DNA from 3 places in the Sphingomonas sp. AC449 genome. Region 1 is predicted to be linked to each of the others. Evidence: riboswitches for the same ligand, from Rfam matches in the RefSeq annotation. Region 1 holds a riboswitch; each other region holds the start of a gene.

Region 1 (7,767 bases):
TCGCTCTATGCCGAGGCGGCGCTGGCGCGCGTCCGCCTGACCCCCGACAGCCGCGTCCTCGATGTCGCGGCGGGCACGGGTGCGCTCGCGCTGGCCGCGGCGCGGACGGGGGCACAGGTGCTGGCAACGGACTTCTCGCCCGGGATGGTCGCGCGCATCACCGCGGCAAACCTGCCTAACGTCGAGGCGCGCGTCATGGACGGACAAGCACTGGCGCTCGAGGATGGCAGCTTCGACGCCGTCTTCTCCATCTTCGGCGTCATCATGTTTCCGGACTGGCGCAAGGGCCTCGCCGAGATGGCGCGGGTGACGCGCAAAGGCGGAAACGGCGTGATCGCCACCTGGCAGGATCGAGGCGCGGCGACGTTCCTTTTGCTGGGCCAGATCCGCCGCACGCTGTTCCCCGACCTCACAGGCATGACGATGCCCAAGGCGGTACAGGCGCTCAGCGATCCGGCCGATCTTGCGCGTGAACTGATCGCCGCCGGATATCACGATCCCCGGATGGAGCATGTCACGCATGACTACCTGCTCGACATCGCGGCTCTTGCGGAGCCGGACACGCTCTTCGGCATGTCACCCGACTGGACCAGTCTGAGCGATGCGCAGAAAGCCGCGGTCATCGGCGAGGTGCGGCAAATGGCCGCGGGCCGCGCGACCCTGCCGATCCCCTCGACCGCGTTGGTGGCGGTGGCTCGCCGCTGATGGCCAGCGGCTCAAGCTTTACCGGTACAGGCGGGTCCGACGCCGTCATCCACCCGCAGCCTTGAGACCGCGCACGTCGGAAGCGCCGACAATGACCTGGTGGCGAGGTATCGAATACGGCACACGTACCGGATCAGAACGCGATCATCACCTTGCCGAGATGATTCCCCGCCGCGAAATAGCGGACCGCGTCGGGTGCATCGTCAAAGGCGACAATCCGGTCGACGACGGTCGTCATCCGGTTCGCCACCATCGCGTCGAGCAGGTCGACGAACATGGCGGCTGCCATTGGCATCAGAACGCGAGGTTACCCGGCAGGCGTTGCAGAGCGGTGCATCGCCGCCGGGGTCAGCACCGGGAATCTCGCACCCGCCACGGACGTCGCGGGGCTTACGGCGCTGTACGACGGGCTCGTGCTGGGCGTCTCGATCCAGGCGCGGGACGGCGTTCCGGCCGAGACGCTGCGAGCCGGTATCGCTCACGCGATGGCGGCGTGGGATATGCGTCGCACCGGACTGGCAAATTGCATCGATTGACAGCGTTCTGTCCTGCGCCCGACCATTCCCCCGGACGGTTGCAGCGCGAGCGTTGATACCCCCGAGCTTGCCCGCGCCACCGCCGTCATCCGGTTCAGGCGCCGAACGCGCCGTCGATCGTATGCATTGCGCCGGTGACGAAGCCCGCCTCGGGGCCTGCGAGCCACGCGACCATTCCTGCGACTTCCTCGGGCCGTCCGTGACGCTTGATCGCCATGAAGCTGTGCATGAGGTCCTTCGTCGGACCGTCCTCTGGGTTGGCATCGGTGTCGATCGGCCCGGGCTGAACGATATTGATCGTGATGCCGCGCGGTCCGAAGTCGCGTGCGAGCCCCCGCGCCAATCCTTGCAGCGCCGACTTGCTCACCGCGTACGACGCCATGCCGGGCACGGGCATCCGGTCACCATTGACCGAGCCGATCACGATGATCCGCCCACCCTCGGGCATCTGGCGGGCCGCCTCGACCGACGCATGATATGGTGCATGAACGTTCACCCGGAACAGCCGGTCGATCGCGTCCGGGTCCTGTTCGAGCGCATCGCCAAGGATCGCGAACCCGGAGTTCACGACCAGAATGTCGAGTGGCCCACTGTCGCGTACGCGTGCGATGACCGCGTCGCGATCGGCGCTATCGGTCTGAACCGCGGTACTTCCGGTCTCGGTCGCAAGCTGCTCGGCCGCCGCCTGCGATCCCGCATAGGTGAAAACCACGGACGCACCGTCCGAGGTGAAACGCCGGACGATCGCCGCGCCGATCCCGCGACTCCCGCCGAGCACGAGGACCGATTTTCGTTGAAACGACGTCATGGCGCGTATCCTTGAGCTTTTATGTAGGAATCATTACATATAAATCCGAATGGTCACGTCAAGGTATTCTGTAATAATGACTACAGATAACAAAGTCCGTACGCGCGGTCGCCCAAGGCGCTTCGATCCCGAAGACGCGATCGCCACCGCGCGGCAGCTTTTCCATGCGCATGGCTATGACGCGGTCAGCGTCTCGGACGTCACGACGGCGCTGGGGATCAATCCGCCCAGCTTTTACGCCGCCTTCGGCAGCAAGGCCGGTCTCTATGCGCGCGTGCTGGACCAGTATGCCGCGACCGGCGCGATCCCACTTGCACAGCTTCTGCGGGACGACCGGCCTGTCGCCGCTTGTCTCGCAGCGGTTCTGGAGGAGGCCGCCCGCCATTACGCGGCCGACCCGAATGCGAGCGGCTGCATGGTGGTCGAGGGTACCCGCTCGAACGATCGCGACGCGCGCAAGGCCGCCTGCGATGTCAGCAACGCGGCCGAAGCGACTATTCACGCGTACATCGCCACCCGCCATCCGGAAAATGCCGGGCGTCTGACGGATTTCGTCAGCACGACCATGTCCGGTCTCTCCGCCAAAGCGCGCAACGGGCACGGGCTGGATCGACTTCTCGCGACGGCGCGTCTTGCGGGACTGGCGCTCGCACAGGCTCTGCCGGACGCGACGATCCGCGAGCACTCGGATTCGTACCACTCGTGATCTCCATTGGTCATTCGCGCGCGTGTCCCCGCTTCCCGACCTTTGCGGCGATGGCTGCGACCGATTGCCGGATCGTCTTTGTCAGGATACATCGTCCCCGCTGACCTGCTCCGCTGGAGACGGTCGGCATGATCGCGTCGGTGCCCCGAGAGGGGCTTAATAGGGAACGCGGTAAGGGTGGTTCGCCGCCCGAAGCCGAGGCTGTCCCTGCAACTGTAAGCGGCGAGCGCGATGCATATCGCTTCTTCCCTCACGGGAAGGGGCAGCCACTGGGCCGGACGTTACGTCCTAAAGGCCTGGGAAGGCCGTGCATCGTGTGATGACCCGTGAGCCAGGAGACCTGCCGGCGTCTGGTCGCTCTTGCCTGGCCCAGGGGGTGGCCGCGGCACGGTACTCCGTCGAGCGACGACGTGTGCGGTGGGGACCGCACGGGCATGCGTGCCGGTCGCGATGGCGTCCGGCTGGCGCGGATGTCGGCCGTTCGCGGGAGGTCCCTGCCGGGTTCGCTCGACGCCCGGGGATTACCGTAATGCCGTTTTTGTCTTCGCGCCTCGCGTTCGCGGGCGCTTTGCTGTCACCTGTTTTCGCAGCACCGCTCAATGCGCAGTCTATGCCTGCCTCCGACAATGAAGACATCCTAGTTGTCGGCCAGCATGCCCGCGACACGCTCACCACGCCAAACGCGACCGGCAGCCGCCTAGGCCTCACGCCGCTCGAGACCCCCGCGACGATCTCGGTCATCGATGGCACCACGATCCGCGCACGCGGCGACCTGTCGGTGATCGACGCGACAAGCCGTGCGCCGGGCATCAGCAACGCCGGCAACCCCGGCAACGGTGGCACCGCGCTCGCCGCACGGGGCTTCAGCGGCCAAGGATCCGTGCTCCAGCTCATCGACGGCATCAGGCTGTTCCCGGCTGCCGGCACGATCACCTTTCCGACCGATCCGTGGATGGTCGAACGGATCGACATCCTGAGTGGTCCGGCCTCGGTGCTCTACGGCCAAGGCGCGCTGGGCGGCGCGGTGAATGTCCTGATGCGCAAACCCGATACGCAGCGGACGCACGTGGAGGGCGAGATCGGCTACGGCTCGCAGGACAGCTTCCATGTCGCGGCGGGCGCAGGCGGGCCGATCACCGACCGCCTCTCCTATCGTATCGACGGCAGCTATCGCCGCTCCAACGGCTATGTCGATCGCGGCCAGTCGCGCAGCCATGCCGTCTCGGGGACGCTGCGCTGGGCACCGACCGACACGTTCATCGTTACCGCGCGAGACGATTATGGCGACCAGAAGCCGATGCGCTATTTCGGTACGCCGCTGATCGACGGACGGCTCGATGACCGCATCCGGGAGCGAAACTACAACACACGCGACGGCTTTATTCGCTACCGCGACAACCGCACCAGCCTGCAGGTCGACTGGACGCCAAGCGATGCGGTCACCGTCAGCAACCAGGCCTATCGCCTCACCTCCAAACGCTCCTGGCTCAACATCGAAAGCTATTGCTGGATCGCCGACGACAGCGTCTGTTCCAACGGCAGCGGCAACGCCGGCACACCCGGCCGCATCCTGCGGACCGACATGACCGGGATCGTCCACGACCAGACGCAATGGGGCGATCAGGGCAGCGTGACGCTCAGGACGGACGTCGCCGATGGCGTCCGCAACGACCTTGTCGTGGGCTTCGACGTCAACCTCATCAAACTGACCTACTCACACAATTTCGGGGCTGATCCGCAGGTCTCGGAGGTCGATCCCTTCGCGTTCGATCCCGGTCTGATCGTCGACACACAGGGCATCGCGCCGCGCTATCGCACGCGCACCACCGAATATGCGGTCTTTGCCGAGGACCGGCTGAAGCTCGGCACGCACGTCTCGATCGTTGGCGGCGTCCGCTACGAGCGTGACACGATCCGCCGCTGGTCGATCGATGATCCAGGCGGCGCAAGCACCGAGACGTTCGTGCTCGACAAGCGGCTGCATAACATGACCTGGCGGGTCGGGAGCGTCTATCAGCCGATCCCGACAGTGTCGCTCTATGCGCAATATGCCACCGGCGTGGACCCGCTGGGGACGCTGACGACCTATTCGACCGGGCAGGTGCAGTTCAGCAACGCGGTTGGCGACCAGGTCGAGGTCGGCGCCAAGGCAGTGTTCCTCGACGGGCATGGCACCGCGACGCTCGCCGCCTACCGCATCGTCAAGAAGCGCCTGCTGGCGCAGCTGACCCCGACGAGCCCGGTCGAGCAGGTCGGCCAGCGATCGGCCAAGGGTATCGAGGCAGCAGTGTCGCTCGATCTGCCTTACGGTGTGGGCATCGATGCGAACGGCAGCGTACTCGACGCGACGTTCGACGACTTCGTCTCCGGCGGCACGCGCTTCGACGGCAACACCCCGCCGGACGTGCCCGAGACCCTCGCCAACGTGTGGCTACGCTGGAACGCAACGCGCGCGCTTCAGGCGCGCGCCGGACTGCGCTATGTCGGGCGCCGCTATTCGGATAACGCCAACAGCTTCCGCGTTCCCAGCTACACCATTGTCGATGCCACGCTTTCCTATGCGGTGACGCCGCACCTCGCGGTCGATATCCACGGCTACAATTTGTTTGACCGGGACTATGCGCTCAGCACGTACAATAACCAGCAATGGGTTCTTGGCCGTCCCCGCGCGGTCGACGTCTCGCTTCGTGCCGGCTTCTGACGCCCGCAGGCGGCCGGCGTCTGGCAAAATGGCGACACTGCCGCCTTTCAAGAACACAGATCGTGTTTTCGGAATTGCGGCCGTTAAGCGGTTGACGTAGCATCGCCAAATCCTCGGGAGTCTTTCGAAATGATCCAGCGTCACCGCTAAAGCGGCAAGGCATACGCCAGCGGAGCAATCCGCCGACCGGACTCTGTTTTCGAGAACATCATGCAAAGAATGAAGAACAAGACGTGCGTCGTCACCGGCGCTGCCCGTGGCATCGGCCGCGCGATCGCTGCCCGGTTCCATGACGAAGGGGCTGTCGTCATCCTCACCGAAAGGGACGAAGCGGCAGGTGCAGCGACTGCGGCTGAAATAGGATGCTCGTTCGTACCGCTCGATGTGAGCGAGGAAGCCGCGTGGTCGCGACTGGCCGGCATCGTTCCCGTGGTCGACGTGGTGGTCAACAACGCCGGCGTGACGGGGTTCGAAGCCGGCATGGCGCCCCACGACCCCGAACACGCCAGCCTCGCGGACTGGCGCGAGGTTCACCGGATCAACCTCGACGGGACGTTCCTCGGCTGCCGCTACGCCATCCGCGCGATGAAGGCGGCGGGCGCAGGATCGATCATCAACATGTCGTCCCGCTCGGGTCTGGTGGGCGTTCCCGGTGCTGCGGCCTATGCCTCGTCCAAGGCGGCGATCCGTAACCACAGCAAGACGGTTGCGCTCTACTGCGCGCAACAGGGCTGGAAGATACGCTGCAACTCGATCCACCCGGGCGCCATCCTCACGCCGATCTGGGAACCGATGCTGGGCAGCGGTCCTGATCGGGGCGCCAGGATGCAGACGCTTGTCGAAGATACGCCGCTCAAGCGGTTCGGAATGCCCGACGAAGTCGCGGCGATTGCGGTCATGCTGGCTTCCGATGAAGCCACCTACGTCACCGGGACGGAGGTGACCATCGACGGTGGTCTACTCGCCGGAGGGGGAGCCTGACGCCGTTGTTGTCGCGCCCTTATTTCGAACCACCGGGCGCGACGATCTTGAACGCCTTTGGCGGTTCTGCGCCCATCAGGTTTTCGACGAAATAGTCCCATCGCCGCCGCATCATGTAATAGGATTGGTCGCCATAGCCGTGCCGTGCGCGGGGGAACAGCACCAGATCGAAGTCCTTGTTCGCCTTCTGGAGTGCGTCGACCACCAGCAACGTCGATGACACCGGGACGTTATCGTCCAGGATACCATGTGCCAGCATCAGCTTGCCCGTGAGGTTCTGGGCGAAGTCCTGATTGGCCTGCAGGTCGTAATTCGTCGTCTTTCCGTTACTCTCCAGCAAGCCGAGATACTTCTCGTAATAATCGTCCTCATAGTTCCGGTTGTCGTGGTTGCCGCTCTCGGCGATCCCGACCTTGAAGAACTCGGGATAGCGAAACATCGCGGCCGCGGTCGCGTTGCCGCCGCCTGAATGCCCCCAGATGCCCACGCGATCGGTGTCCATCCATGCATTCCGCGACGCCAGGTCCTTGATCCCGGTGACCTGATCAGGGACGGCCTGCTTGCCCATGTCGCGATAATAGAAGTCCTGAAACGCCTTCGAGCGGCGCGGCGTACCCAGCGCGTCGATCTCCACCACGGCGAAGCCGAGCTGCGCCAACGCACCCGCGTCGCCCATCGACGGCGCGAACTGCCGGGAGGAAATCGTCCCCGTGAACGGCCCCGGATAGATATAGTCGATGACCGGATATTTCTGCCGCGGATCGAGCCCTGCCGGCTTGAAGAGCAGCCCGTGACACAGCGTCTTGCCGTCGGCGCACCGGACGGCGATGTTCTCCGGTGCCTGCCAGCCCGCCGCGCGCAACCGGGTCACGTCGCCCTTCGCCAGATCCGTGACAACAGCGCCATCCGCACGCCGCAAGACCGCGGTCTGCGGCTCCTGCGGGGTCGAGTAGATATCCACGAAGTAGCGTCCATCGCTCGACGGCACCGCGATATGGTCCTGCCGCTCGGGCGTCAGCAGCCTCGGTTTGCCGCCCTTCAGATCGATCGCGTAAATGCTGCGATAATAGGGATCGACGCCGGACTCACGCCCGATACCGGCGATCAGCATCTTTCCGCTGCGCTCGTCGATATAGACCGGGTGGTCGACGTTCCAGCGGCCTTGCGTCACCTGCCGCACCAGCTTGCCGGTGCGTGCGTTGTACAGATAGTAATGACCCCAGTCGTCGCGCTGGGACCACCACAGGATCTCGCCGCGCTCGGACAGATAGCGCCAGTTGATCCCCTCGTCATTGTAGCCGCTGTCGAACCAGGTCGGCACGGTCTCGGT
Region 2 (7,192 bases), on a different contig from region 1:
TGAGCAGGCCCAGTCCGCCGGTCGGCAGGTCATGGCCGAGACGATCCGCCGCGAGCTGCGCGAGCCGTGCGTTGTCGGCCTCGCGGATATAATGCCCGTTGAGGTTTTCGAGCTTCTTGAGATCGAAGCGCGACGGTGACTTGCCGACGCCGCCGAGGTCGAACCAGTCGACGGCCTGATCGCGGCTGATGATCTCCGCGTCGCCATGCCCCCAGCCGAGCCGGAGAAGGTAATTGTCGAACGCCTCGGGAAGGATGCCCATCTCGTCGCGATACGCCTCGATCCCGACCGCGCCGTGGCGCTTCGACAGCTTGGCGCCGTCGGACCCATGGATCAGCGGGATGTGCGCGTAGATCGGATCGGGCCAGCCGCCCTCGATTACGTCCATCGCGCGGTAGATCGGCAATTGGCGGAACGCGTTGTTGAGGTGATCGTCGCCGCGGATCACGTGCGTCACGCCCATGTCGTGATCGTCGACCACGACCGCGAGCATGTAGGTCGGCGTACCGTCGGAGCGGAGCAGGACGAGGTCGTCGATCTCCTCGTTGCGGACGGTGACCGCGCCCTGGACCCGGTCCTCGATCGTGACCGCGCCCTCCTGCGGTGCGCGCAGGCGGACGACATGCGGCAGGTCGGGCGCCTCGTTCGCCGGGCGATCGCGCCACGGGCTGCGGATGCGGAGCGGCTTCTTGGCCGCCTGCGCCTCGGCGCGCATCGCCGCGATCTCGTCGTTGGTCATGTAGCAACGATAGGCGTGCCCCGCCTCGACCATCTGGTGCGCGACCTGCGCGTGACGGTCGGCGCGGGCGAACTGCATGATCGCATCGCCGTCCCAGTCGAGCCCGAGCCAGCGCATTCCGTCCAGAATGGCGTCGATTGCCGGCTGGGTCGAGCGGACCCGGTCGGTATCCTCGATCCGGAGCAGGAACTTGCCGCCATTCGCCTTTGCGAACAGCCAGTTGAACAGCGCGGTGCGCGCGCCGCCAAGATGCAGGAACCCCGTCGGCGACGGAGCGAAACGGGTAACCACGGGTGCGGCCGAACCGACGGCATCCGTATCAGATATTGCGCCCAACCGCGGGTGCTCCCAGACTGTAGAAACGATGGAGAAACGATGGCCATGACAGCCGTCGCCGCCCCTAGCATGCGTCCGTGGCGGCGACAAATGGGCGTGCCGCAATGGGCGGTGGCGGCAGGCATCGCGGTCGAGCGCTGGCTGGAGGCGGAGCGCGATCAGCTCGCCTTGTGGCTGCCGGTGATGACGGGGGGCGGGATCGCGTTGTGGTTCGCGCTGCCCGGTCCGGCGGCGTGGCGCGTCGCGTTGCTGATGCTGGCGGCGATATCGCTGGCGGGACTGGCGATTGGGCAGGGCGGGCGCGCGGCGCGCGCGCTCGCGATCGGGGCGCTGGCCGCGGGGCTCGGCCTCGGGCTGACCTGGCTGAGATCGGACAGCGTCGCGCGACCCGTGCTTGGCGGCCCGGCCTTCGCCACGTTCCGGGCGCGGGTCGAATCGATCGAGCCGCTGGTCGACCGCGAACTCGTGCGTCTGACGCTGCTGCCCGACGGTGCGGGCGCGGATGGCCAAGGGCGGCCGGTGGCATTGCCCTACCGGATCCGCGTCAACCTCGCCGAGCACGACATGCCGACGCCGCTCGGGCGTGGTGCGATCATCGGTCTGCGCGCGCGGCTGATGCCGCCCGCGTTGCCGGCCGTTCCGGGCGCCTACGACTTTGCCCGCGTCGCGTGGTTCGCGGAGATCGGCGCGACCGGCAGGGGGTTCGCGCCGGTCCGGGTGATCGTGCCGAGCGGTCGCGGGGCGGGGATACGCGTGACGCTGTCGCAGCATATCGAATCGCGGCTGACGGGGAGTGCGGGGGGGATCGCCGCGGCGCTGGCGACGGGCGATGTCGGGGCGATCAGCGACGCGGATTCGCAGGCGATGCGCCGTGCCGGGCTGGCGCATCTCCTGTCGGTCAGCGGACTGCACATCACCGCGGCGGTCGCGGCGACGATGCTCGTGGTGATGCGGTTGCTCGCGTTGTTCCCTTGGCTGGCGCGCCACGTCCGGCTGCCGCTGATCGCGGCGATGGCGGGGGCCGCCGCTGCGATCGGCTATACGTTGCTGACGGGCAGCCAGGTGCCGACGATCCGTTCCTGCGTTGCCGCGCTGCTCGTGCTCGCGGCGCTGGCGATGGGGCGCGAGGCGATGACGTTGCGGCTGGTCGCGGCGGGGGCGATGTGCGTGATGCTGGTGCGCCCGGACTCTGCCGCGGGGCCAAGCTTCCAGTTGTCGTTCGCCGCGATCACGGCGATCATCGCGCTCCACGAACATCCTGCGATCCGGGAATTCTTCGGTGCGCACGAAGAGGGGCGTCTGGCGCGGGTCGCCCGCGGGCTCGGATCGCTGCTGCTGACCGGGCTGGTCGTCGAGATCGCGCTGATGCCGATCGCCGTCTATCACTTCCACAAGGCGGGCGTTTACGGCGCGTTCGCCAACATCGTCGCGATCCCGCTGACGACGTTCGTGATCATGCCGCTGGAGGCGCTGGCGCTCCTGCTCGACGGGGTCGGGGTTGGCGGGATCGTCTGGCCCCTCGTTCAGCTGCCGCTTGACGCACTGCTCTGGCTGGCACGCCGGGTTGCCGCGGCACCCGGCGCGGTCCGATCGCTGCCTGCGATGCCCGACGCGGCGTTCGCGGCGATGGTGACCGGCGGGCTGTGGATCGCGGTCTGGCGGACGCGCTGGCGGCGGCTGGGTGCGATCCCGCTCGCGATCGGCGCGATCTGGGCGCTGACGACGCCGCCGCCCGATATCCTGGTAACCGGCGACGGGCGGCACGTCGCGGTGCGGACGGCGGCGGGGCTGGCGCTGCTGCGCGACCGGGCGGGGGCGTATGTGCGCGATACGCTGGCGGAAAATGGCGGGGTCGACGGCGAGCCGTTGCTGCTGGCGGATCAGCCCGATGCGCGGTGCAGCCGCGACCTGTGCATGACGGATGTCGTGGCAGACGGGCGACGCTGGCGCGTGCTGGCGACGCGCAGCATGTATCGCGTGCCGATCGCCGACCTCGTCGCCGCGTGTCGCGCGGCGGATATCGTCGTCAGCGAACGGGGGCTGCCAAGGAAGTGCGAGCCGCGGTGGCTGAGGCTTGACCGGTCGACGCTGCAACATACCGGCGGTGTCGCGCTGACGTTGCGGACTGGGCGGGTGGCGACGGTCCTCGAACCCGGTGATCGGCATCCCTGGCGTATGCCCCCGACGCTCGAACGATCCGCGGGGCGGTTCGGTCACGAGGCCGGGCGTCGGGTCCGGTCCTGGTCGTAAGCGGAGCGCACTGACGCGCGGGATGGCAACGCGCTCGCGTTACTACTGGCGAGATTTTCTGGCGGGTGGACCGTTGGCCGTAATGGCTTTGCTGTATCGTGCGGGCTGGATCAGTTCCGGCTCCCGCATCGAGCCTGGGCCCTCGCCGACAGGTTTGCCGATCCGGGACGTACGGGACGACGCTCTTGGCCCTGGATCCTGACTTTCGTCAGGATGACGGGGGTAAGTCAGATCCGGAGTTGGAGTGAGGCGCTCTTCTTTCCCGGTCCTGACGTCTGTCGATAAGGGCAGGAGGGAGTCGACCGCTTCGTCATCTACCTTCCTGGGGACCCCATAGTCAGTCGTAACGCCGCAGGATGCCCGACAGCTTGCCCTGCACACGGACCTGCGCGGGGGCGTAGCGTTGCGGATCATAGGAGCGGTTGGCGGGGTCGAGCCGGACCATCGCGCCTTCGCGGCGGAAATATTTGAGCGTCGCCTCGCTGTCCTCGATCAGTGCAACGACGATCTCGCCGTCGCGGGCGGTCTCGGTGCGGCGGATCAGCGCATAGTCGCCATCGAGAATTCCCGCATCGACCATCGAATCGCCGGACACCTCGAGCGCATAATGCTCGCCCGAGCCAAGCAGGGCGGCGGGGACGGCCAGCATCGAGCTGCCTTCGAACGCCTCGATCGGCACGCCTGCGGCGATCCGCCCGTGCAGCGGAATCTCGACGACGTCGTTCGCGGCGACCGGGATATGCGCCGGGCGCACGCTGGGCGACGGCTCGGCGTTTGCCGGAGCGGCCGGGGGCGTGGCCTTGGCAGCAGCCGATTTCGTCGCGGGCATGTCCGGGCGCTCGGGCATCCGCAGGATTTCGAGCGCGCGCGCGCGGTTCGGCAGGCGGCGGATGAAATTGCGCTCCTCGAGCGCGCTGATCAGGCGGTGGACGCCCGATTTGGATTTCAGGTCGAGCGCGTCCTTCATCTCCTCGAACGAGGGCGAAACGCCCGTCTCTGCGAGGCGATCGTTGATGAAGCAGACAAGCTCGTGCTGCTTGCGCGTGAGCATAGCGGTTCTCCGTCCGGAACAGACGAGGAACTTCTATGGAACACAATGGCCGGCGTCAAGCGATCCGTCAGGCGATGATGAGGATTTCCGCCGAGTCGCCCGCACGCGCTGCGGGCGCGTCGCCGTCGCGGACGATCAGGCAGGTCGACCGCGCGAGCGTGAGCAGCATCGAGCTGTCCTGGATGGTCGAGGCATAGGCGCGACCGTCGCGGAGTTCGGCGCGCATGTAGTCGGTGCGCGACTCGTTCGGCGGCAGATCCTCGCCGAGCAGCGCGTGCGTCGTCTGCGGGAGCGGATCGCGCGCGCCGAGCATGTGCGCGACGACCGGGCGGACGAACAGGATCGCCGTGACGAAGGCGGAAACGGGGTTGCCGGGCAGGCCGAGCAGCATCGTCCGACCGAGCGTCCCCGCCATCATCGGCTTGCCCGGGCGAAGCGCGATCCGCCAGAAGTCGATGCTGCCGCCTGCCGCCTCGATCGCGGGGCGGACAAGATCATGGTCGCCGACCGACGCGCCACCGGTGGTCACGAGCAGGTCGGCGTCGACGCCCGCAAATGCGTCGCGCAGCGTGTCGAGACGGTCGGGCAGGATCCCGAGATCGACGATGTCGACGGGCAGATCGGCGAGCAGCGCCGCCAGCATGATGCCGTTCGATTCGGGCAAAGGGACGGGATCCTCGGTCGAACCGGCGGGGACGAGCTCGTCGCCGGTCGCGGCGACCGCGACGCGCAGGCGCCGCCCGACGGGGAGCGCGCCATGCCCGCCGGTTGCCGCAACGGCGATGCGGGCCGGGCTCAGCCGGTCGCCCTGGGCGATCAGCCGCGTGCCGGTGGCGAAGTCGAGGCCCTTCCGGCGCGTGTTGCGGCCTTCGTACGCGGGGCCTTCGCCATCGAGCGACAGGCGGTCGCCGTCGCGCGCGGCCTCTTCCTGGACGAGCACCGTGTCCGCGCCGGCGGGCATCGCCGCGCCAGTGAAGATGCGCGTCGCCTCGCCCGCGCCGACAATGCCCGCAAAGGAGCGGCCCGCAGCGCTTTCGCCGATCACGCGCCACGGCCCCGGCATGTCGGCAAAGCGGATCGCATAGCCGTCCATCGCCGAAAGGTCGGTCGCGGGCTGGGTCCGGCGCGCGACGATATCCTCCGCCGCCCAGCGCCCGATCGCAGCGCGCAGGGGAACATGCTCGGCAGGAACGCGCGCAGCCATCGCGAAGAGGCGGGCCTGGGCTTCGGCAACGGGGACGAGAGGGGGCATGAAGGCTCCGGTGGGCAGGCGTGGGAAAGGATGCAGGGGGATGGATACGGGGGCTGGAGGCAAATGGGGGTAGGCGGCTACTCGTATGACCCCGCGGACGGGGATAGCGGGCCGCGTTACGGGTGGCGATGGTGCGATAACGTTCCGACCCGCCGAGACGTTGCGGATCGCGGTGCGCGACGGTGCCGCATGCAAATCCTGTCGTCAGCCGCGGCAAAGCGCGCTAACCTGGATTGGCTGATCCGGCGCAACCCGGATCGGCACAGATCGCGTCGGTGCCCTTCGGGGCTTGAATGGGAATGCGGTGCGGGGTTCGCCCCAATGCCGTGGCTGTCCCTGCAACTGTAAGCGGCGAGCGACACGCACGCGCCCCCTCAAAAAGGGCAGCCACTGGGCCACCGGCCTGGGAAGGTGTGCGTCGAGCCTTGACCCGCGAGCCAGGAGACCTGCCGGCGTCTGGTCGCTCTTGTCCCGGTCCAGGGGGTGACCGAGGCACGGCCTGCGCCGTCTGAGCGACGACCATGTGGCTGGGGCCGCATCGGCGACGCGTGCCGGCCGCTCATGGCGTCCGGCCGGCGCACGTCCCGGCCGTTCGCGCGGCAGGCCCCCGCCCGCGTCGGACGCCGGGGGGTAGACATGACGAGCTTGACGATCGAACGACCGGTGCGAGGCTCCGTGCGTAAGCGTGTGGGTGTGATGTTCGCGATGCTGGTCGCCGCGAACATCGCCGCGTGGGGGTGGGCGTTCTCGCTGTTCCACGCACAGCCGCTGATGCTCGGAACCGCATTGCTCGCCTGGGGGCTTGGTCTGCGTCACGCGGTCGATGCCGACCATATCGCGGCGATCGACAATGTGACGCGCAAGCTGATGCAGGAGGGGCAGCGGCCGATCGCGGTCGGATTCTGGTTCGCGATCGGGCATTCGGGGATTGTCCTGATCGCCGCGGTCGCGATCGCGCTGACCGCCAATGCGCTGTCGCAGTTCGAGGCGTTCAAGCAGGTCGGCGGCGTCGTCGCGACGATGATCTCCGCGCTGTTCCTGTTCACGATCGCGGCGATGAACCTGATCATCCTGCGATCGGTGTGGCGGACGTTCGGGCACGTCCGGCGCGGTGGAGCCTATGTCGAGGAGGATCTCGACCTGTTGCTCGGCAACCGCGGGCTGCTCGCGCGGCTGTTCCGGCCGATGTTCCGGCTGGTGACGCAAAGCTGGCACATGGCGCCGCTCGGGTTCCTGTTCGGGCTGGGGTTCGACACCGCGACCGAGGTGGCGATCCTTGGTCTAAGCGCGAGCCAGGCGGCGGACGGGCTGTCGATCGGCACAGTGCTGGTGCTGCCGGTGCTGTTCGCGGTGGGGATGGCGCTGGTCGATACCGCCGACGGGGTGGTGATGCTCGGCGCGTACGAGTGGGCGTTCGTGAAGCCGATCCGCAAGCTGTACTACAACATCACGATCACGCTGATCTCGGCGATCGTCGCGATCGCGATCGGGGGGATCGAGACGCTGGCGCTGATCGGGTCGAAGCTGGGGCTGAGCGGCGGCGTGTGGGACGCTGCTGCCGCGC
Region 3 (7,192 bases), on a different contig from region 1:
CGCCTCGCGTTCGGGCGATGCCGTGCCGGTCGTCCAGCTTGGCGCGTCGGTGACGGTGATCGATGCCGCCGCGATCGACCGGCGGCAGACTCGGATCGTGTCCGACGTGCTGCGCGACGTGCCTGGCCTTGCGGTCAGTCGGACGGGCGCGATCGGTGGTACGACACAGGTGCGCATCCGCGGGTCGGAGGGCAACCATGTGCTCGTCCTGATCGACGGGATCGAAGTGTCCGATCCCTATCAGGGTGAATATGATTTCGGGACGCTGATCGCGGACGAGGCGGCGCGGGTCGAGGTGCTGCGCGGTCAGCAATCGGCGCTATACGGATCGGACGCGATCGGCGGCGTCATCCAATATCTGACGCTGAGCGGGGCGGAAGCGCCCGGCACAACGCTGCGCGCCGAGGGCGGATCGTTCGGCACATTCTCGGGCGGCGCCCGCGTCGCAGGCGTTTCCGGGAACCTCGACTACGCTCTGTCGGGTTCGACCTATCTAACCGACGGCACGCTGACCGCGCGCGGCGGGTCGCGCGACATCGGCGCAAAAAGCGTCGGCGCGAGCGGCAAGCTCATCTGGTCGCCCGGCGATACGTTCAAAGTAACCGCGGTCGGCCGCTACAGCCATACAGACGCCGACAGCAACGACACGGCGTTGAGTGGTCCGCAGTTCGGCACAGTCGTCGACACGCCAGGCGCCCGCAGTACGGTGGAGGCCTATTACGGGCTCGTACGCGCCGAGGTGGTGCTCGCGGACGGCCGCTGGACGAACGCGCTGAGCGGGCAATTCGCCGACACGACGCGCCGGGCACTCGTCGACGACGCGCTCAATTTCGGCAACAAGGGACGGCGGTACAAGGGCTCGTTCGAAAGTGCGTTCCGGTTCGGGACCGACCGGATCCAGCACCGCCTGACGGGTGCCGTCGATGTAGAACGAGAGGAATTCCAGACGCTTAGCCCGGTCCCCTCGGAGTTCGTATTCACCGGACGACGCCATACCGACAATGTCGGGATCGTCGGCCAGTATGACGTCGTGGTCGATGACGCGCTGGCGATTGGCGCTTCCGTCCGCCGCGACGAGAATACGCGCTTCGACGACACCACGACCTACCGTGCGCAGGCAAGCTATCGCTTCGCCACGGGTACACGCGTTCGCGGCGCCTACGGGACGGGGGTGAAGAACCCGGGCTATTTCGATCTCTTCGGCTATGCGGATGGTCGCTATATCGGCAATCCGAACCTCAAGCCCGAGAAGTCGAAGGGATGGGAAGCTGGTCTCGAACAGAGTTTCGGGGGTGACCGCGCGACGATCGGCGCGACCTATTTCGACAGTCGCCTGACGAACGAGATCTTCACAACCTATCCAGAGCCCGATTTCGTTGCGACCCCCGGCAACCGCGATACGCGGTCGAAGCAGCACGGCGTCGAGGTGTTCGCCAGCGCGCGGCCGATCACGCAACTGCGGTTTGATCTTGCCTACACCTATCTGCGCGCGCGCGAGGACGGCAGCGTCGAGATTCGCCGGCCGAGCCATATCGGCAGCGTCAACATGACCGCGTTCAGTCGTGACGAGCGTTTATCGGGAACGTTGACGGTGCGATACAATGGCCGTCAGCAGGACGATGCGTATACCGATCCGAGCTATGTGCCGGTACGGCTGGCGCTCCAGGAATATGTCCTCGTCAACCTCAACGCAGCCTATCAACTGAGCCCGACGCTATCGGTCTTCGGGCGCGTCGAGAACCTGTTCGACGAGCGGTACGAGGAGGTGTTCAGCTATGTCGGGCAGGGCCGCGGTGCCTATGCCGGCATCAAGGCGGCGTTCTGATGCGCAGCGAGGCGGATCACAAGGCGCGGATGGCCAAGAAGAAGGTCGTCCAGGACAGGATCGTCGCAGCCAAGACGATCGAGAAGGGCCTGCTCATGGTGCATACCGGGCCCGGCAAGGGGAAGACCACGGCGGCGCTCGGCATGGCGGTCCGGATGATGGGGCATGGGCGAAAGGTCGGGATCGTCCAGTTCGTCAAGGGTGCGATGACGACGGGGGAGAAGGTGATCTTCGACGCATTCCCCGACCTGGTCGCGTTCAAACCGATGGGCGAGGGCTTCACCTGGGATACGCAGGACCGAACGCGCGACATTGCCGTCGCGCGCGAGGCTTGGGACGAGGTTCGGCGAATGATCGCCGATCCGTCCTATGCGATGGTCATCGCCGACGAGATCAACATCGTCCTGCGGTACGATTATCTGCCGCTCGACGAGGTGCTCAGCGGTTTTGCGGCGCGTCCGGAGATGACGCATGTCGTTGCGACCGGGCGGAATGCCCCCGACGCGCTGATCGCCGCGGCGGATCTCGTGACCGAGATGGGGCAGGTCAAACATCCGTTCCGAGGCGGCGTCAAGGCGCAGGCGGGGGTCGAGTTCTAGCCTGCCCGCGCGGGCGACCCGATGGTCGTCCCAGCGCCGGCCGCGCCGCTATTCCTGCAGTTGCGCTGCGAGGCTCCGGGCGGCGCGGACATAGGCGGGGCCACCGCACACCGTCCAGGCCTCAGGGATGCGCAGGCGCTTGATCCGTGCGAGTACGGGGTGGTGGAGCATCTCGGTACCCTGATCGGTGACGCGGTCCGTCGCGCTCTCGACGACCAGATAGTCCGGACGCGCGAGCGCCATCTGCTCGAGCGACAGCTGCGATAGCGCCGGCTTGTCGAGCCTCGTGGCCAGGTTGGTCAAGCCCAGACGCTGCATGAGATCGTCGATCAACGTTCCCTTGCCCGTCAGAAATCCGCGACGCTGGTAATAGGCGGCGACGCGTCCCCGGCCGACAGCGGGTGGTATACGTGCCAAGGCGGTGTCCATCCGGCGTATCAGCCTCTCGCCCCGGTCGGGATGTCCCACTGCCGCCGCAACCTGGCGGACTTGCGCGACGATCGCGGCGTAGCTGTCCGCGGGGGGAAGATCGAGCGTCGCGATACGCTGGTGACCCAGCACATCGGCGATGGTCTTGCGGCGGAACGGCGAGGCTATGACAAGATCGGGGCGCAGCATCAGCACATCCTCTGCACTGCCGCGGCTCGACGGCATGTGCTTCGCCTGAGCCGCGACGGCGGACATGTCGGGGTCGCGCGCGAACCTCGTGAGCGCCGCGATCTGCGACGGATCGGCAAGCGCGATCAGATACTGGTCCGCGCACAGATTGAGCGACACGATCCTGCGCGGCAAGCTCGGCGCCGCGGCGGTCGACGTCGGCAAAACCAGCGTCGTCAGGGCGATCAGCGGGAAAACGTGGCGCATGCGCAAAGTCCTGCCGCAGCGATGACATATGCGCTAGGCGGAAACGATGAGACAGACGCGGTCAGGATCAGGCGCGTGACGCGCGGACGGTTGCTCGGCGGACTGATGCTGCTTGCCGCGATGGCGGGGGTGGCGTCGGTCGCGATCGGGAGCGCCGCGATCCCGCCGGGTCACGTTTTCGAAGCGCTGATCGGACATGGCGACCCGATCGAGCGCGCGATCCTGCTCGAGCTGCGGCTTCCGCGCGCCATTCTCGGGCTGGCAGTCGGCGCCATGCTTGGGCTGTCAGGTGCCGCCCTGCAGGGGTTTCTGCGCAATCCGCTTGCCGAGCCGTCGGTTCTCGGCGCCTCGAACGGCGCGTCGCTCGGGGCGGTGATCGCGCTGTACTTCGGGGTCGCGGAGATACACCCGGCGATGTTGCCCGCGCTGGCGATCATCGGGGCGTTCGCCGCGCTTGGACTGTTGTTCGTGCTGTCGGCTGGATCGGAAAGTGCGCTGTCGCTGATCCTTGCGGGCATCGCGGTGGGAACGCTCGCCGTTGCCGGGGTCAGCCTTGCCCTGAACCTCTCGCCCAACCCCTTTGCCGCGATGGAGATCATGACCTGGCTGCTCGGATCGCTTGAAGATCGTTCGTTCACGCACGTGATGCTCGCGCTGCCCTGCATCGCGGTCGGGATCGTGCTGGTGGCGTGGGACGGGCGCGCGCTCGATGCGCTGTCGCTCGGAGAAGATGGCGCGCGCGCACTCGGTGTCGATCTCCGCTACACGCGTGCCCGGATACTCGTCGGGATCGCGGTCGGTGTCGGCGGTGCCGTCGCGGTTTCGGGCGCGATCGGGTTCATCGGGCTGATCGTCCCGCACCTGATCCGTCCGCTGACCGACCGGTCACCATCGGCGATCCTGCTGCCATCCGCGATCGGCGGCGCCGCGCTGCTGACCTTCGCCGATGTCCTGGTGCGCGTGATCCCCACCTCGAGCGAACTCAAGCTCGGCGTGGTCACCGCGTTTCTAGGCGTGCCGGTGTTCGTCGTCCAACTAATGCGCGAGCGGCGGTCATGGTGAGCCTCGCCACAAGAGATCTGGTCGTTCGTCGCGCTGGGGTGGACGTCGTGGAGCAGGTCAGCTTTTCCGCCGATGGCGGGGCGTTGATCGGTATCGTCGGTCCCAACGGCGCAGGAAAATCGACGCTGGTGCAGGCGCTGTTGGGGCTCGTCGCCTCGACGGGGGATATCCTGCTCGATGGACAGCCGCTTGGCCGACGCTCGCGGGCGCAGATCGCGCGAACGATTGCGTATCTGCCTCAGGGCCAGAGCCTGCATTGGCCATTGAGTGTCGACCGGCTCGTCGCGCTGGGACGGTTGCCGCACCTGGCGCCGCTGTCGCGCATGACGACGGAAGACCGGGCCGCGGTCGACCGGGCCATGGCGACGGCGGACGTAACGGCGTTCGCGACGCGGACGGCGACCGAATTGTCGGGCGGCGAGCGCGCCCGGGTCCTCCTTGCCCGCGCGCTTGCGGTCGCGGCGCCCGCGCTGATCGTCGACGAGCCGCTCGCGTCGCTCGATCCCGCGCACCAGATGCGGGTGATGGAAATCCTGCGCGACCAAGCCATGCGCGGGGTCTTGGTGATCGCGGTGCTTCATGATCTGAGCCTTGCCGCGCGCTATTGCGACCGGTTAATGATGATCGACCGCGGGCGGCTGGTCGCGGATGGTCCGCCGGACGCCGTGCTGACGCCCGAACGCCTGCGCGAAACCTATGGTATCCGCGCCTGGTTCGGATCGGTGGCGAACGTGCCGCTCATCGTTCCCATCGCGCGCGCGACGTCACGGCACGATTGACCAGCGCCCGGCGACACGCCTATTCGGGGTGCTGCGACAGGTTCCCCGGCGACGGGGATGAAAAGGGAACGGGAGAACCCCGGCTGCCCCTGCAACTGTAAGCGGCGAGCCATCGTGCCATCATGCCATTGGGATTCCGGTCCCGAGAAGGCGGTGCGGAGGGCTGTGACCCGTGAGCCAGGAGACCTGCCCGTCGCAGTCGTCTTTCGTCCGGCCAGGGTGCGCCGAGCGGACGGGGGTGAACCCGAGCGACGACATAACCAGTCTGCGGTCCGAGGCCGCGGGCGCGTATGTCATGGGGTTTTAATGCCGAATATTCTGGTTCCCGCCGAAGACGGTGCGGCCGTCGTCGCCTGCAGCACCTGCCGTGCGTCCACCGATGCGAAGGACGATGCCGAGGGTATGCGGGGCGGTGCAAGGCTCGTCGCGGCATTGCAGGCGGTTCAGGCAAGCGATCCGCGCTATGCCGGAATTGCGGTTCAGGCGATGCCGTGCCTGTTCGCCTGTCAGGACTTCTGCACCATCCATGTCCGCGGCCCCGCGAAGATCGGCTATGTGCTGGGGCGCTTCACGCCTGATGAGGACGCGGCGCGGGCGATCCTCGATTATGCCGTGCTGCATGCGGAGAGTGCGGAGGGGCAGGTGCCGTTCCGGCAGTGGCCTGCGGGGATCAAGGGGCATTTCATCACTCGGACGCCGCCTGCCGGCTATGTTGCGCAGTGACGCTGTTCCCCACGGTCGCGGCGTTCGAGGCGGCGCTGGCGGCCCTTCCCACGGCAGACGAAGCTGCGCGAGGGGCCGCATCGCTGCGGCAAACACACTTGACCAAGCCGCCCGGATCTCTTGGCCGACTTGAAGACCTCGCGGTCTTCATGGCGGGCTGGCAAGGGCGCGAGCGGCCGCGGTTCGAGCGCGCACGGGCGGCGATTTTCGCGGGAAATCACGGCGTTGCGGTGCACGGGGTCAGCGCCTTTCCGGTCTCCGTCACCGCACAGATGGTTGACAATTTCCGCCGTGGGGGCGCGGCGATCAATGCGCTGGCGGATGCCGTCGGGCTCGAGCTCGTCATCGCCGACATTGATCTGGAAACCCCTACCGCGGATTTCACGACGGGGCCGGCGATGGACGACACCGCGTGTCTTGCCGCACTCAATATCGGAGCCGATGTCGTCGTGCCGGGACTAGACATGCTTGTCGTGGGTGAGATGGGGATCGGGAATTCTACGTCGGCTACGGCGTTGTGTTTGCGGAGTTATGGCGGAACGGCGGGCGATTGGGTCGGCCCGGGGACCGGTGTCGATGCGGCCGGGATCGCTCGCAAATGTGCCGTGGTTGCTGCAGCGGTCACGTACCATGCCGGGTCGGCCCATAGCCCGTTCGAGACGTTGCGGCGGGTCGGGGGGCGTGAAATCGTCGCGATCGCTGGCGCGGTGGTGGCGGCGCGGGTGGCGGGGGTGCCGGTGGTGCTCGATGGATTCATTTCGTCGGCGGCGATTGCGCCGATTGCGGCGGCGTATCCTGGCATTGTGGAGCACTGCATTGCCGGCCATTGTTCGGCGGAGCCGGGGCATGAGCGACTGCTCGCCGCGCTGAAACTCGAGCCTTTACTGCGGCTTGGGATGCGGTTGGGGGAGGGAAGCGGGGCGGCAGTTGCGGTCGGGGTGATCCGGTCGGCGCTGGCGGCGCATGACGGGATGGCGACGTTTGCCGAGGCGGGGGTGTCGGTGGCGTGAGCGCGCCTTTCCTGCTCCACCTGCTGCGGCATGGGGCGCCTGAACTGACCGGGCGGATGCTGGGGCGGACTGATAGCCCGGTCACGGCGGAGGGGCTGGCGGCCTGTTTGGCGCGGGTAAAACCGCTCGAGTTCAAGGCGTTGCTCTGTTCTGATCTCATGCGATCGCAGGCCATTGCGGATGCGATCGGGCGGGAGCGGGGGCTGACTCCGACGACCGATGCGCGGTGGCGGGAGCTGGATTTCGGGGACTGGGACGGGCTGGCTGCGGCGGAGATCGACGCTGCGGCGTTGCAGCGGTTCTGGGACGATCCGGATGGTGAACCGCCAC

The links. A riboswitch is a leader RNA that binds a small molecule or an ion and turns the genes downstream of it on or off. The one in region 1 is predicted to bind cobalamin.
Region 2: another riboswitch for cobalamin. It lies ahead of AC0CH3_RS05550 (HoxN/HupN/NixA family nickel/cobalt transporter); the one in region 1 lies ahead of AC0CH3_RS08510 (TonB-dependent receptor).
Region 3: another riboswitch for cobalamin. It lies ahead of AC0CH3_RS13155 (DUF1636 domain-containing protein); the one in region 1 lies ahead of AC0CH3_RS08510 (TonB-dependent receptor).

Annotation. Positions count from the first base shown of each region.
Region 1 is NZ_CEEDCZ010000003.1:421,916-429,682, forward strand. Features, by position in the region: gene AC0CH3_RS08485 (class I SAM-dependent methyltransferase) at 1-705, shown strand, start outside; gene AC0CH3_RS08490 (zinc-binding dehydrogenase) at 839-982, opposite strand; gene AC0CH3_RS08495 (hypothetical protein) at 981-1,241, shown strand; gene bdcA (SDR family oxidoreductase) at 1,336-2,049, opposite strand; gene AC0CH3_RS08505 (TetR/AcrR family transcriptional regulator) at 2,126-2,755, shown strand; cobalamin riboswitch at 2,879-3,117, shown strand; gene AC0CH3_RS08510 (TonB-dependent receptor) at 3,366-5,456, shown strand; gene AC0CH3_RS08515 (SDR family oxidoreductase) at 5,667-6,437, shown strand; gene AC0CH3_RS08520 (S9 family peptidase) at 6,457-7,767, opposite strand, start outside.
Region 2 is NZ_CEEDCZ010000002.1:417,544-424,735, forward strand. Features, by position in the region: gene gltX (glutamate--tRNA ligase) at 1-1,075, opposite strand, end outside; gene AC0CH3_RS05535 (ComEC/Rec2 family competence protein) at 1,115-3,325, shown strand; gene lexA (transcriptional repressor LexA) at 3,663-4,376, opposite strand; gene AC0CH3_RS05545 (molybdopterin molybdotransferase MoeA) at 4,444-5,628, opposite strand; cobalamin riboswitch at 5,885-6,096, shown strand; gene AC0CH3_RS05550 (HoxN/HupN/NixA family nickel/cobalt transporter) at 6,325-7,192, shown strand, end outside.
Region 3 is NZ_CEEDCZ010000007.1:188,363-195,554, forward strand. Features, by position in the region: gene AC0CH3_RS13130 (TonB-dependent receptor plug domain-containing protein) at 1-1,825, shown strand, start outside; gene cobO (cob(I)yrinic acid a,c-diamide adenosyltransferase) at 1,825-2,424, shown strand; gene AC0CH3_RS13140 (ABC transporter substrate-binding protein) at 2,473-3,288, opposite strand; gene AC0CH3_RS13145 (FecCD family ABC transporter permease) at 3,394-4,350, shown strand; gene AC0CH3_RS13150 (ABC transporter ATP-binding protein) at 4,344-5,129, shown strand; cobalamin riboswitch at 5,151-5,337, shown strand; gene AC0CH3_RS13155 (DUF1636 domain-containing protein) at 5,445-5,852, shown strand; gene cobT (nicotinate-nucleotide--dimethylbenzimidazole phosphoribosyltransferase) at 5,849-6,862, shown strand; gene AC0CH3_RS13165 (histidine phosphatase family protein) at 6,859-7,192, shown strand, end outside.